Regions from separate parts of the Chryseobacterium sp. II3a genome, predicted to be linked through region 2. Evidence: riboswitches for the same ligand, from Rfam matches in the RefSeq annotation. Region 2 holds a riboswitch; each other region holds the start of a gene.

Region 1 (3,284 bases), on a different contig from region 2:
TAAGGTCATCAGCTACATTTTGTTGAGAAAGCTTTCTCTTGGCTCTCAGTGAGCGTATATTATTTGAAAAAATTGACATTGATAGAAGTATGTCCACAAAAATACGAATTTTGCTTTCTCTTATCAATAATAGAAAGGTCTTTTACCATAAAATTTGGAGAATTTTATCATTTCTTAACTAAAGTGATGAATACAGGTCAATAACACCCTCATTTTTTCTCATTTTACCCTTAGATTTTCCCCAATAAACCCAGGTTTTAACAAGATTTTAATATTAACCATAAAAAACTTCGTTTATCTTAAAAATATTAACTCTAATATTTAAAATTTGAAATATGTTTTTTAAAATTTAGTAAATCAAACAGATACAAAGTGAAAATGATTTTCATATTATTATACATTTATATTAACGAAATATTAAATAATAAAATTGTTTAATTATTTTTTTGAAAACAATATGAGTTTATTATTATTTATCATATATTTGTGATGTATTAATCATATAAAATTTTAATCATGAAAAATTTCAAAAAACTAGACAGAAACGAACTAAAATCTATTTCAGGAGAAGGATTACTTGATCCAATCGGAAACTTATTAGGAGGTCTAGGTGGCGTTGTTGGTGGCGTTGTCGGAGGAGTAGGTACTATCGTTGGTGGTGTTATCGGCGGTGTAGGTTCTACAGTAGGTGGTGTTATCGGCGGTGTAGGTACCGTTGTAGGAAACGCTTTATGCCAAACACAGTGTGTAGTTAATGGTGTAATCCACATCAAATTATTAGAGTGTGGTTCTACTTGCTAATCAGCAGCTCCATTAAAAGTTAAAAAAGTATGCCGCTCTTTTCAGAGCGGCTTTTTTATGATGTGATACTAAGCACCTACAACCTAACGGATTTTTGAAACCTGTTAGGTTTAGTTCAATACCATCATTTTCAATAAAAACATTTCTATAAAGTCAATCCGTGATTATTCTTTACTTCAGCCATCACAAAGGTACTATGTGTACTTCCTATAGAATCTACAGATCCAAGTTTATTGAATACAAAATCCTGATAATGCTTCATATCCCGAACCTGAACTTTCAATAAAAAATCAAAATCCCCAGAAATATTATAGCATTCAGCCACTTCTGGAATTTCCAGGATTTCTTTTACAAAATCATAGCCCACAGAACGGTCATGAATCTTTAATTTAATCTGGCAGAATACCGTAAACCCACGATTAAGTTTTTCAGCATCCAAAATTGCCGCATATCTCTTCACAAAACCTTCCTGTTCCAGCCTTTTTACTCTTTCAAAAACAGGAGAAGGAGACAGATTGATTTCCTTAGCAAGTTCTTTAACGGTTAGTTTTGCATTGTTCTGAAGCAGTTTAAGCAGTTTTACATCCTTATCATCAAGTTGTTCCACAGAATATTATTCTTTTATAATTTATAATCTTCCAAATTTACAGAATTATATTCTGTAAAATAATATGTGAAAAGCTTAATTTATCAAATACCATACACTTTGTTGATTATTTATTCTGTATGATTAATTTTACACAAAATTAAAATCTTTTACAAAGCTATTTTTGTTAAAAGATCAGTTCTTTACAATCTTCATCAAACAGCAAAGGTTTTACTTAAGGTAGATTAATAGGGAATCGTGTGAGAATCACGAGCTGTCGCGCAACTGTAAGTAACACACCAAAGGTTTCTGTCCTTGAATATCCACTGCAAAAAGCGGGAAGGATGACGGAAACTGTTACAAGTCAGGAGACCTGCCTTTACTGAATGGACGATGCTTTCGCGGTCTGAAGCTTTTGAGTCATACAGATGATATATTGCAGTACATTTTTATCTCCGGATGAAACTGTACCATCTGCTTATATCATTGATTTCAAAAAATTCTATTCCAAATCAGCATTCTGAAGCTTTAAAAGAGCATTTAAAATAAGTTTAATTTAAAATTTGTAAAAATGCAAACTCACATTCTGGGCTATCCGCGTATTGGTAGCAAAAGAGAACTTAAAAAAGCCTGCGAACAGTATTGGTCAGGTAAAATCGTTTTGGAAGAACTTCTTACCGTAGGCAGAACTATCTGCAGCCAAAACTGGAGCCTTCAGAAAGAAGCAGGAATAGATCTTATTCCGTGTAATGATTTTTCTTATTATGATCAGGTATTGGATATGAGCCTTGTAGTAGGCGTTATTCCTACACGCTATCATGAAGTTGCTCTTAAAAAGAACAATTCTGAACTGGACCTTTATTTTGCCATGGCAAGAGGTTATCAGAAAGACGGATTGGATATCACCGCTATGGAAATGACCAAATGGTTTGACACCAATTACCATTATATTGTTCCTGAATTTTATAAAAACCAGCAATTCAAACTTACTTCAGATAAGATATTCAATGAATTTTCCGGTGCAAAACAGGCGGGAATCAATGCAAAGCCTGTGATTATCGGCTTGGTTTCCTATTTATTGTTAGGAAAGGAAAAAGAAGAAGGATTTGATAAACTGGATCTTGCCCATCATCTTCTTCCTGTTTATATGGAGATCTTATCAAAGCTACAAAGCCAGGATGCTGAATGGATTCAGTTTGATGAACCTTTCCTAGCTTTAGACATTACTGAAAAAGCAAAAGAAGTATATACTTTTGTCTATGCTGAACTTAGAAGATTGTTTCCAAAGCTTAAGTTTATTGTAACCACCTATTTTGAAGGTTTAAAAAATAATGCGTCTTTTGCCGCTTCACTTCCTGTGAATGTTCTGCATATTGACCTGGTAAGAAACCCTGAACAGCTTGAAGATGTTCTTCATTCTATTCCTGAAAATCTGAGTCTATCACTTGGAGTGGTAGATGGAAGAAACATTTGGAAAAATGACTATGAAAAATCTTTGTCATTGATTACAAAAGCAGTCGAGAAGCTTGGTTCAGAAAGAGTTTTCATTGCTCCATCATGTTCTTTACTGCATTCACCATGCGATTTAGATTTTGAAACCAATCTTGATCCTGAAATAAAAAACTGGCTGGCTTTTGCCAAACAAAAAGTAAAAGAAGTGGTTACCCTTAAGGAATTAGCTTCAGGAACAACAGATCAACAGATGATCCAGGATTTTGCAGACAATAAAAAGGTTATTTCCGCTAGAAAAACATCTCCACTTATTCATAATGAGGAAGTAAAACTAAGAGCAGTGTCTGTCACAGAACAGGATTCGCAAAGAAAAAATCCATTCAGTATCCGTAAACAAGAGCAGCAAAAAGCATTACAGCTTCCATTATTTCCAACCACTACGATC
Region 2 (3,284 bases):
GCGCATTATTACCTTTGGAAAGGATGGCTGCTGCCGACTTTTCACCACAGAATTTGAAGTAATTCCTAATAAAGGACTTGATAAGGTTCTTGAAAAAGAAGAGGATCTTACCAATGAGGATTATGTAAAAGTTACCATAAAAGAAAAGAAAAATAATAAATGGACTACCAAAACGAAGGTATATCCATCAGATCAATATAATAGAGAAAAGTAAGATGAAAATTCAGAAAGAAATTGATTTTATCCTGGCTGTAGATGCCCTGAAAAATGTACAGAGAAGAAATTATAATGCAGATGATTCCAGAAGAGAGAACACAGCGGAGCACTCATGGCAAATCATTATTTTGGCGCAAATCCTTTATCCTTATGCTAAAAATCGTGCGGATATCGATTTGTTAAGAGTGATAAGAATGCTTTCCATTCACGACCTTGTGGAAATTGAAGCAGGAGATACTTTCCTTTTCGATGAAGCAGCAATGGTTGGGAAGTTTGAAAGAGAAAAGATTTCTGCTCAGAAGATCTTCGGAATTCTTGATGAGCCTTTGCGTACAGAGTTTTTCAATCTATGGCTTGAATTTGAAGAAGAAGTTACTCCAGATGCTATTTTTGCATGTTCTATTGACAGAATTATGCCTTTCATTCTGAATTCTCATACTTCAGGAAAAAGCTGGACAGAAGCAGGTGTTACTGAAAAGCAGATCAGGAATATGCTTGAAACGGCCATTACGAGAGCATCAGATGAAATGGGAGAAGCTTTTGAACTGTTGTTGACCAGAAGCCTGGAAACTGAAAAAGTTTTAAAATAATCTCAAATAAAAAGCTGATAACTGGATTTTATTATTCCTCTTGTAATCTATAGAAGCTGCTTGTTTAGCTTTTCTGAAATCAGAGAAAACAGGAATATTTTATCCTGAGTTTAGTATAAAGACATATTATAATGAGTTTCGGGCGGCCTCTGGCCGCCCGAAACTTTTTTATTTATAGTATCTGGATTGGTTTCTTGAATTCATCAATCGCTACAAAAGTAAAGTCACCTACGATAGCTTTTTCTCTCTCATAAGAGTACATCTGCTCTGTGTAGATTTCAACGCTTACTTTCATACTTGTTTTTCCAACATATGAAACTTTTCCGATCAGTTCTACAATCGTTCCGGCAGGAATTGGTTTTTTAAAATCGATTTTGTCACTGCTTACTGTTACCACTCTTTTTCTTGCGAAACGGGTCGCAGCAATAAAGGCTACTTCATCCATAAGCTGCATAGCAGTACCTCCGAAAAGAGTATCATAATGATTGGTTGTGTTAGGGAAAACCGCTTTAAAGATTCTGGTTTCGGCAGCTTCAATTCTTTCTTCTGTAGTCATATTTCATTATTAATTAAGGCGAAATGAAATAGTATCAAAACAACAGAATAATGACAGGAACGTTGGAAATCCCTGAAACAATCCATCAGATCAATAAAACTTCAAATCGCGAAAGTTTCTTGTTTAAGAAAGCGGCAGGTCTCCTGACTTGTAACATCTTTTATCTCCTTCCCATGCCTCGCACAGTGGATCTTTTGATAAAGATTTCAGTTACTTACAGTTGCGCGACAGTCCGTGATTTTCACACGGTTCCCTTTTAATCTGCGGTTATGCAGAACCAGTTTCTATGATGAATAAGCGTAAAACTTTTTCGGCTGCAAAATTAATGAATTTATTCCGGATTATGGTAAATAATCTGGCTGATTACTCTTCCCTTTTTAATAGTCCATAGAGTAGTATATCGGTTTTCTCCGGAACCATTGATCATATAAAGAAAAATGTTGTCATTGTCCAGGGAGGTTACTCCTATATTGTTAAAGTCCATAGTGGGTTGGAACATATTTTTGATAGCTTCTCTTACGAAAACAGAACCTCTTCCAGGCTGCTGCAATCGGATAGATTTAATTTCCGTCATGCCTTCAGGAAGATCATTTCCAATTCCCCAAGGCTTTACTTTATCAATAGTAAGAAGCTTCCCTTCGGCATCTTTTTCCTTTTTACGGTAACCAGCATTGGATGGGTACACATCAATTACTACTTTGCTTCTCTGGGAAGTAGGGATTTTGGGATCGGAATTATCAGTGAAAATAAGAGATCTTCCGTTTTTAGATTTAGAAGGAGTGTAGGCAGGAAGCTGATCGATAAAAGCAATACGCTCTTTATTTACCATTCCTTCTTTATCAAGTGTTTCATAGCGAACAAATGGTTTGTCTTCGTCCTGCTTTTCTGGATATTTGATCCAGATCCATTCCGTTTCTCCCGGAGCGGGTTTTACATAAACAAATACATCTCCTTTGCGCATACGGATCTTATCTACAATTTTTCTGTAGTTATCCTTGTGTACACGTACATTGGCGTAGCCCTCTTCAGCTTTTACAACACCAAAAGGAACTTTATTCTGACCTTTAACGAAAGCTAAAGAAAAAATACTGAAAGCAGACAGGTACAATGCTTTGTTTACTGAAATCATTATAACAGATTTTTAATTCCCCAAATATATAAATTAAATGCTTTGCGGAAGATAACTATATTGTTGCAATTCTTTTAAATCCTGTATCAGTTTCAAATGACCATTGGAAAGTAGATAAATAGAGGTTTAATATCCATTACCTCCTGATAATAATCATCGGAAATAACGAAACCTTTGTTTTTACTTTGCAAACAAACCGATGATTTAAAAAAACGTTTTTTTTAAATGAATATTAAAAGGTAAAATAAAACTAACATGGAAATAAATAAAAAGAATGTTTGATACTGGATCAAACACTCTTTTTTTATCTGCAAATAAATTCTTTTACGATTCTGTTTTCTGATTAGATGAATTATAAATAGCCTCCGGATCATTTTTAAGATAATAAGAAAATACTCCGAAAAATAAAATGATGAGAAGAAATAATGCCCCACATACATAAAAAGCCGTTCCAAAACCATAGCTGATGGTCACTCCGCCTCCTAATCCCATTCCAACTTTATTGTTTCCGAGACCTTCCATCTTGGATTGGAAAGTCAGATAAAAAGTTAACAAAGAGATGAGACCTATCAAGGAAATAGTAATATGCCAGATATATTTTTTCTTAATACTTTTTATCACATGAATAATAATTCCCACAATAGCTGCCAGAAAAGCAATGATAATAAATGGGCTTGGAGGAATATTCTCTTTGTCATTTTTATTATTGGAATCATTCAGAGGTGAATATTCACTGTCAGTGTTGGAAGAATGATCACTTGAATCATTCCCGAAAGCTGAACCAAAAGGTGAA
Region 3 (3,284 bases), 290 kb from region 2:
GATCATCTTTTTCAGGCTGAATACTGCCAATAGCGGATACCATAGACCTCATCACGTCCATAGGATGAGCCGCGGCCGGAATACTTTTTAAAATATTTCTTACAGAATGCGGCAATCCTCTTAAAGACTTTAATTTAGCTTTATAGTTCTTCAACTGAGCTCCGGTAGGCAGCTGACCGTAGATTAAAAGATAAGCTACTTCTTCAAATTCTGCTTTTTCAGCCAGATCCAGGATGTCATATCCTCTGTAGTGGAGATCATTTCCACTTTTTCCTACACTGCAAAGGGCTGTATTCCCTGCTGCTACTCCTGAAAGAGCTACGCTTTTCTTTGGCTTAAATGTTGGTTCGCTATTCGTTGACATTACTAATATTTTGTTTAAAAAGGTTATCTAATTTTTGTTCATAATCATGATATCCAATGCTTTGGTAGAGTTCTTCTCTGGTCTGCATGGTGTCTAATACATGGGCCTGAGTTCCATCTTTACGAATATGTTCATAGACATTCAAAGCTGCTTTATTCGCAGCACGGAATGCTGAAAGAGGGTAGAGGATCAATCCTACACCTGCGGCTTTTAGCTCATCAATAGTATACAAATCAATCATTCCAAACTCGGTGATATTGGCTAGCACAGGAATTCCTGTAGCATCTACAAATTTTTGATAAAAGCTTAGGTCATGAACTGCTTCTGCGAAGATGAAATCAGCACCAGCTTCTTTGTAAGCGGCAGCTCTTTCTAAGGTCTTTTCCAATCCTTCATTGGCAAAGGCATCCGTTCTGGCTCCGATTACGAAGTTTTCGTCAGTACGAGCATCAGCTGCAGCCTTTAATCGGTCTACCATTTCCCCTTTGCTTACGATTTCTTTTCCCGGGCGGTGTCCGCAGCGTTTTGCCCCTACCTGATCTTCAATATGCAGTGCTGCTGCACCTGCTTTGATCAATGATTTTACTGTTCTTGCGACGTTGAATGCTGACGGACCAAATCCTGTGTCCACATCTACCAATAAAGGTAGATCACAAACGTTGGTGATTCTTTGAATATCAATCAGCACATCCTCCAGTGTAGTGATTCCTAAATCCGGAACTCCTAAAGATCCGGCAGCAACCCCGCCTCCTGAAAGATAAATAGCATTAAAGCCGGCTTGTTTAGCCAATAATGCATGGTTGGCATTGATGGCCCCGACAATCTGAAGAGGACTTTCTTTTTGCATGGCCTCTCGGAATTGTGCACCAGGAGACTTCCAGTTTTCATTTTTAGTCATTGTAATATTTATGGTTTAGTTGAAGTTTGTGTGATAAGAAAGAAGGGCTGCTAAGCTGCTGTTGGGAGATAAAAAGAAAATGATCAGAAGAAATCAGATAAGTTGTTGATGAGCATGAAAGCAGAGGATTTTTCGAAACTTCACAGAACGAGACTTCTACGGTCATAAATCTGTTGCTCATGGATACATAATTGTGATTGGCTTGGTACATTTTTAAACTTTTTACATAGATTAAACCCTATAAAAAGCTCTTGTAAACTTCACGATGTTTTTTGTGAGAAAGAAAAATTATGGAAAGGGGACACGGGTGAGCTGTAGATCCATAGAAGAACCTGCTGTTCTGCTACTCTCTATCTCAAAAAATAATACAAGTTGATAAACTATGTTATCATATCATTATCCATACCGTATCATACCTGACTATAAGCTCCAAACCGCGAAAGCATCGTCAATTCGAAATAGGCAGGTCTCCTGACTTGTAACAGTTTTTATCATCCTTCCCATATACCGCAGCATACAGTGGATATGAATTTGATAAAAACCTTTTTGTTGTTACTTACAGTTGCGCGACAGTTCGTGATTTGCACACGATTCCCTTTTAATACACAGCTAAGTGTTACCAATTTCGGTTGATAAAGAAGGTGTTAAGAACTCCTTGGTGGTAAATATAGACATTTTATGAGAACGGCAAAATATTTTATGCAAACAATAATTAATTTTCAGTAATGAGTTGATAATGTTTTGTTTGTAGGTGTTTATTTTTTGGCGATATGATAAAAATCAATCTTTTTACAGTGTTTTGTTATTACCAAATCATTAACAAATGTACCTAAATGTTAAATGAAATAAAATAAAGGGTGTGTTTTTATAGTAATTTTCGTTATTTAAAAATAGAGCAATTCAGCCTATATGATCTAGGGTGAAAATTTTAAATTTTGATGAGGTGAGAATTAGTAGATATGGGTTGGGATTATCCATAAATTTAATGGCTTATTCTATTAGTGTTTTTAAGTTTACTTGGAATTAAATTGTATTTTCTCTTAAATGCTGAAGAAAAATGCCTTGGGTTTTTATATCCGATAATATCGGAAATTTCATTGATGTTCAAGTGTCCTTCAAGCAACATTTTTTTCGCTTCTTCCATTTTCATGTCGTTCCAGAAATTGAAAACAGTAGTTCCAAATAGCTCTTTAAAGCCCTTTTTCAATGTAAATTCATTCGTACCTACCTGATGGGCAAGATCAATTAATGAACAGGTTGTGCTGAGATTATTGACAATAAAATCTCTCACAGCATATATTTTATCTTCATCTTTTTTAGGAAGAGATGAGGGGAAAGATTCGTTTTTAAAAAGCTGTTCCAGTTGTAACAGAAGGAGTTCAGCAACCTTAGCTTCAAGATAAATCCTTTTAAAAATCCCTTTTCTGTCGCAATGGATGATGTCGTTTAGTACCTGATACATTTCCAGGTTGATCCTGCAATGGTCCGGATTGATAAGACATGAGTGTTGTTTTTCAATAGCATTTCTGAAAGTATTGAACAGGTCAGAGTCTTCAGGAAGAAATTTTTTAAAAAAAGCGGGCGCTAAATTGACTTCCAGGATCTGCATTTCATGTCCGTCGAATTCCATCTGGCCAGACATCTGATGGGCATAAATGATATTGTGCTGATAGCTTTCAAAACACACTTTATTGTTGAAATTTTCTGAAAGGGCAGCGCTTTTTCCTTTTAATGAAAAATGCATTTCAACGCTCTCAAAGTCAGCTTCAAAATAGAGTAATACTTTATTTTCAAGGGAAACATTTCCGAAGCCAATGTGAACATTCTCAAAGCAGATTTCATGATGAAAACCATTTCCATAAGGAGGTTTCAGAGACGTAATACACTCTGTGATTTCCCCGTCATTCAGAAAAAAAACATCAGGATACTTTCTTTCAATGAGGGTACCTCCAATCTTATCATCATAGATTCTTACTGTCATTATGCTTTTATTTTAATTAGAAATCTCCTTTTTACGGACTT

Evidence for each region. A riboswitch is a leader RNA that binds a small molecule or an ion and turns the genes downstream of it on or off. The one in region 2 is predicted to bind cobalamin.
Region 1: another riboswitch for cobalamin. It lies ahead of metE (5-methyltetrahydropteroyltriglutamate--homocysteine S-methyltransferase); the one in region 2 lies ahead of AC3HD6_RS02230 (acyl-CoA thioesterase).
Region 3: another riboswitch for cobalamin. It lies ahead of prpB (methylisocitrate lyase); the one in region 2 lies ahead of AC3HD6_RS02230 (acyl-CoA thioesterase).

The regions. Positions count from the first base shown of each region.
Region 1 covers NZ_JBYPZJ010000003.1:335,506-338,789, reverse strand. The annotation lists gene AC3HD6_RS10095 (XRE family transcriptional regulator) at 1-79, opposite strand, end outside; gene AC3HD6_RS10090 (bacteriocin-like protein) at 517-801, shown strand; gene AC3HD6_RS10085 (Lrp/AsnC family transcriptional regulator) at 947-1,408, opposite strand; cobalamin riboswitch at 1,597-1,782, shown strand; gene metE (5-methyltetrahydropteroyltriglutamate--homocysteine S-methyltransferase) at 1,959-3,284, shown strand, end outside.
Region 2 covers NZ_JBYPZJ010000001.1:493,293-496,576, forward strand. The annotation lists gene AC3HD6_RS02220 (XAC2610-related protein) at 1-214, shown strand, start outside; gene AC3HD6_RS02225 (HD domain-containing protein) at 216-806, shown strand; gene AC3HD6_RS02230 (acyl-CoA thioesterase) at 979-1,362, opposite strand; cobalamin riboswitch at 1,479-1,659, opposite strand; gene AC3HD6_RS02235 (hypothetical protein) at 1,694-2,491, opposite strand; gene AC3HD6_RS02240 (hypothetical protein) at 2,816-3,284, opposite strand, start outside.
Region 3 covers NZ_JBYPZJ010000001.1:779,462-782,745, forward strand. The annotation lists gene prpC (bifunctional 2-methylcitrate synthase/citrate synthase) at 1-364, opposite strand, end outside; gene prpB (methylisocitrate lyase) at 351-1,262, opposite strand; cobalamin riboswitch at 1,707-1,901, opposite strand; gene AC3HD6_RS03480 (helix-turn-helix domain-containing protein) at 2,245-3,243, opposite strand.